2 regions of the Klebsiella sp. RIT-PI-d genome follow, and region 2 is predicted to be linked to the other one. Evidence: predicted binding sites of a transcription regulator. Region 2 holds the regulator's gene; the other holds the start of a gene.

Region 1 (2,411 bases), 100 kb from region 2:
CAACGCTGCGCCGGGCCGTATCAATGGCATCAATCAGCACATACACGGCGGCGGGAAGTTGCCCTTCATGGGTAAGCGTGGTTAAAGCAGGCCAGATCGGCATGCTCCCGGCCCAGAACTGACCGTCCAGCAGGATCACCAGCGGACGATCGGCCCCGTTATCCTCACCGCTGGAAAATACCCATACCCGGCGCTCGTTACCCAGCCGATCGCTGTGCCAGCGCAGCAGTTCAGGCGACGGACACTGCGCTGCCGGAGAGTGCCAGCCAGGCTGGACCGGCGCATCGGGCATTTCCAGGGCCGATACCGGGTGACCACGACCGCCCTTCCAGCTCTGCGCATTCAGCGGATCGGCCAGCGCGCGCGGCAGCAATTTACGCCAACCTTCGCGTAGTGCCGTCCGGTCCAGCGCGCCGTCAATAAAGACGTCGGGTGCAAAATCGCCGTCCCGCTCAGAGGGAATAAAACAATAGCTACCCCGCCAGTCCGCTGCCAGCCAGGTTTGCCACTGCCAGACGTCAGTACCGGGAACACGCTGCAGGGTCTGCGGAACGGCATTTTGATGGTGATCGGTGACGCCGGTGATGTAAATCCATACCCGGCGCACCTGAGACTGTACGCCAGCAGGATCGCGCCATAAAAAAGTGACCCGACAGCGCTCTCCTTCCCGCACGATTTGCGGGCCATTTTGCGCACGCCACCAGGCTTCACTACCCGTTAACATACTTGCCACAATATTAACCCTTTGTTTATGTGAATCTTTTTTTTAATCGTTAAATTTTATTGATAATATTATTGATAACTATTTGCATTTGCAATAGCGTAATGGCGCGCTGTGGCAGCGCAGATCCTAAAACCATGCTATGGGCTGAGTGATTCAGGGAAGTGGCACTAAGCACCCCGGCAATAATAAGGTCAGCACCCTGAGCACCGGGACGGGATTAACAGGGATGCGGCAACGAAAAGCAGGACTGATAATGAATAACAAAATTCACTCCCTGGCCTTGCTGGTCAATCTGGGAATTTACGGGGTAGCGCTTCCACTGCATGCGGAAGAAAGCACCCCATCCGACGGCGAAACGATGGTCGTGACCGCCGCACAGCAAAATCTTCAGGCTCCCGGCGTATCAACGATTACCGCCGACGAGATCCGCAAAAATCCTCCCGCCCGCGACGTGTCTGAAATTATTCGCACCATGCCCGGGGTTAACCTGACCGGTAACTCCACCAGCGGCCAGCGCGGCAATAATCGCCAGATTGACATCCGCGGTATGGGGCCGGAAAACACCCTGATCCTGATCGACGGTAAACCGGTAACCAGCCGTAACTCCGTGCGTCTGGGCTGGCGCGGCGAGCGCGATACCCGTGGTGACACCGGTTGGGTGCCGCCGGAAATGATCGAGCGTATTGAAGTTCTGCGTGGTCCGGCGGCCGCCCGTTACGGCAACGGCGCGGCGGGTGGCGTGGTCAATATCATCACCAAAAAAAGCAGCGGCGAATGGCACGGCTCGTGGGATACCTATCTGGATGCGCCGGAACATAAGGATGAAGGATCAACCAAACGCACTAACTTCAATCTGACCGGCCCGCTGGGCGCCGATTTCAGCTTCCGTCTTTACGGTAATCTGGATAAAACGCAGGCCGACGCCTGGGATATTAACCAGGGTCATCAGTCGGAACGTACCGGTATTTATGCCGATACCCTGCCTGCCGGACGTGAAGGGGTAGAAAATAAAGATATCAACGGCGTGCTGCGCTGGGATTTCGCCCCGATGCAATCGCTGGAATTTGAGTCCGGCTACAGCCGTCAGAACAACCTCTACGCGGGCGATACGCAAAATACCAATACCAACGCACTGGTGAAGAAAAACTACGGTAAAGAGACTAACCGGCTCTATCGCCAGACCTATTCTCTGACCTGGAACGGCGGCTGGGATAGCGGTATCACTACCAGTAACTGGGCGCAGTACGAACATACGCGTAACTCGCGCACCCCAGAAGGTCTGGCGGGCGGTACGGAAGGCATTTTCGATCCCAACGCAACGCAGAAATTTGCCGATATCGATCTGAGTGATGTGCTGCTCCACAGCGAAATTAATCTGCCTTTCGAGTGGCTGGTTAATCAGAACCTGACGCTTGGCAGCGAATGGAACCAGCAGCGCATGAAGGATATGACCTCAAACGGTCAGACGTTTATGGGGGGCGATATTCCGGGTTACGCTAGCACCGATCGCAGTCCGTACTCGAAAGCTGAGATTTTCTCCCTGTTTACCGAAGACAACATTGAGCTGACCGACAGCACCATGCTGACGCCAGGCCTGCGTTTCGATCATCACAGCATTGTAGGTAATAACTGGAGTCCATCTCTGAACCTGTCGCAGGGTCTTGGCGATGATTTCACCCTGAAAATG
Region 2 (2,411 bases):
CAAAAGAACAAACGGACCGTACCACATTAGATCTGTTCGCAAATGAGCGTCGCCCGGGAAGACCCAAAACCAATCCCCTTGCGCGTGATGAACAGTTACGCATCAATAAGCGTAATCAGTTAAAACGTGACAAGGTTCGCGGCCTGAAGCGCGTCGAGCTGAAGCTGAACGCGGACGCAGTGGACGCCCTGAATGAGCTGGCAGATGCTCGCCAGATCAGCCGTAGTGAGCTTATCGAAGAGATCCTCCTGAGCCAGCTTGCGCTACTGCACGCGCAGGATATTGTCTGAAAATCGCCCTGAATCCTTTTTTCATGTAGCAGGGAGTGCAGTCGAGAGCGATTGCTATTTCCGCGTACTTCTCTGTTCTGCTATCATTGCCCTTATCCGTGTGCAATGCGCCACCACCATATTACTAAGTATCAAGAGGTTATTTTACTCATGGCAATCACAGGCATCTTTTTCGGCAGCGATACCGGCAATACCGAAAACATCGCAAAGATGATTCAAAAGCAGTTAGGTAAGGATGTCGCCGATGTCCATGACATTGCTAAGAGCAGCAAAGAAGATCTCGCAGGCTACGATATTCTGCTGCTGGGCATTCCAACCTGGTACTACGGTGAAGCACAATGTGACTGGGATGACTTTTTCCCGACGCTGGAAGAGGTAGACTTCAACGGTAAGCTGGTTGCCCTTTTTGGCTGTGGCGATCAGGAAGACTACGCAGAATACTTCTGCGACGCGCTGGGCACTATTCGTGACATCATAGAGCCGCGCGGCGCAACGATTGTCGGCCACTGGCCAACCGCGGGTTATCACTTTGAAGCGTCAAAAGGCCTCGCTGATGACGATCATTTCGTCGGTCTTGCCATTGACGAAGACCGCCAGCCCGAGCTAACCGCCGAACGCGTTGAGCAGTGGGTCAAGCAGATCTCTGAAGAGCTGCACCTCGATGCTATTATCAATGCCTGATGTCAGTAAAGCGCAGCCGCAAGGCTGCGCTTTATCGATAGCTTTGAGCAATCAAAATAATTGCTACAATTTTTTAACTTTTCAGTACTTATCTGTACAATAGCCACTGATTTAACGAGGACGGTTTCCGCTTTGCGAACAACGCCTCGTTTTAATTGCTAAATTTGTCTGATACTTACGGTTTTCAATCAGGCATGGCAGTTCTATAATGAGAGTCATTATGACCGATGCACTCTCTGTAAATACTTCCCTGTGGGGAGTGAATCTTATAGCAACAGGACAGATTCCGCATGACTGACAACAATACCGCATTAAAGAAAGCAGGCCTGAAAGTCACGCTTCCCCGGTTAAAAATTCTGGAAGTGCTTCAGGGGCCTGACAATCACCATGTCAGCGCGGAAGACTTATACAAACGCCTTATCGACATGGGCGAAGAGATTGGCCTCGCTACCGTCTATCGCGTTCTGAACCAGTTTGACGATGCAGGCATTGTCACCCGTCATAATTTTGAGGGTGGTAAATCCGTTTTTGAACTGACTCAGCAGCATCATCACGATCACCTTATCTGCCTCGACTGCGGCAAAGTGATTGAGTTTAGCGATGATTCAATCGAGTTACGCCAGCGTGAGATTGCCGCTAAACACGGTATCCGTCTCACCAACCATAGTCTTTATCTCTATGGTCACTGTGCTGAAGGTGACTGCCGTGAAAACGAACATATTCACGAAGGCAACAACAAGTAATCGACCAGGACGCTAAGTCAGCCAGCCTCCCCGGCTGGCTTTTTTATTTTTTCAGGCAGTAAATTCAGAATTCATTAATATCAGTGATCATTTACGCGGCCTAGAATGATGTGTTACGGGCGTTGTGCACGACGTCTGATGATATTGACAATGGATTAAGTCATGCATAAAAACACCGCATATCAGTCTGCAATTACCCATATTCTTGCCATTTTCGACGACAGGAATAAGAATCGCCTTGCGCAATACCACGCCCTGACCTTTCAGGCCGATAAGATTTGTTTACTGTATGCTGGCGACTACTCGCTTGTGCGCCGACGGGATGGATTGCTGTTAACGCGCTCAAGGGCACCGGGCATTACGGGTATGATCATGCCCGGGACGCCAGAGCAGTATGTTATTCTGCATGCAGACAGTGACTGCGACTATCGACTGGTCAGCAATAAAGACTTTTTTAGCAGAATTGATGAGTTGAAAGCACATCAGGACATGTATACGCTTCTGCTGGCGCAGGTTACGCGACAGCAGGAGCGCGAGGAGTTGCTGTTGGGCGGCAGCAGCATGGTTTGCGTGCAGGGTGCTATCCTGCTGCTTAGTCGCCTTGAGCCGGATATGCTTGCCAGTATAAACGTCGCTAACTTTGTCATTAAAATGACAAACTTGTCGCGCAGTATTGTGATGAAGTCAGTGGCCTTTC

The links. Region 2 encodes Fur, which represses iron uptake genes when iron is present. Its sites were predicted from a motif close to ATAATAATGAGAACNACTATCAA; they were not measured.
Region 1: a site for Fur is predicted at 790-812, ahead of AC791_RS08050 (TonB-dependent siderophore receptor). Genes of this name have one in related genera too.

What each region holds. Positions count from the first base shown of each region.
Region 1 covers NZ_LGIT01000009.1:307,575-309,985, reverse strand. Annotated here, with positions in the region: partial or broken gene fes (enterochelin esterase) at 1-742, opposite strand, end outside; gene AC791_RS08050 (TonB-dependent siderophore receptor) at 978-2,411, shown strand, end outside.
Region 2 covers NZ_LGIT01000009.1:411,649-414,059, reverse strand. Annotated here, with positions in the region: gene ybfE (LexA regulated protein) at 1-290, shown strand, start outside; gene fldA (flavodoxin FldA) at 441-971, shown strand; gene fur (ferric iron uptake transcriptional regulator) at 1,262-1,714, shown strand; gene AC791_RS08535 (helix-turn-helix domain-containing protein) at 1,877-2,411, shown strand, end outside.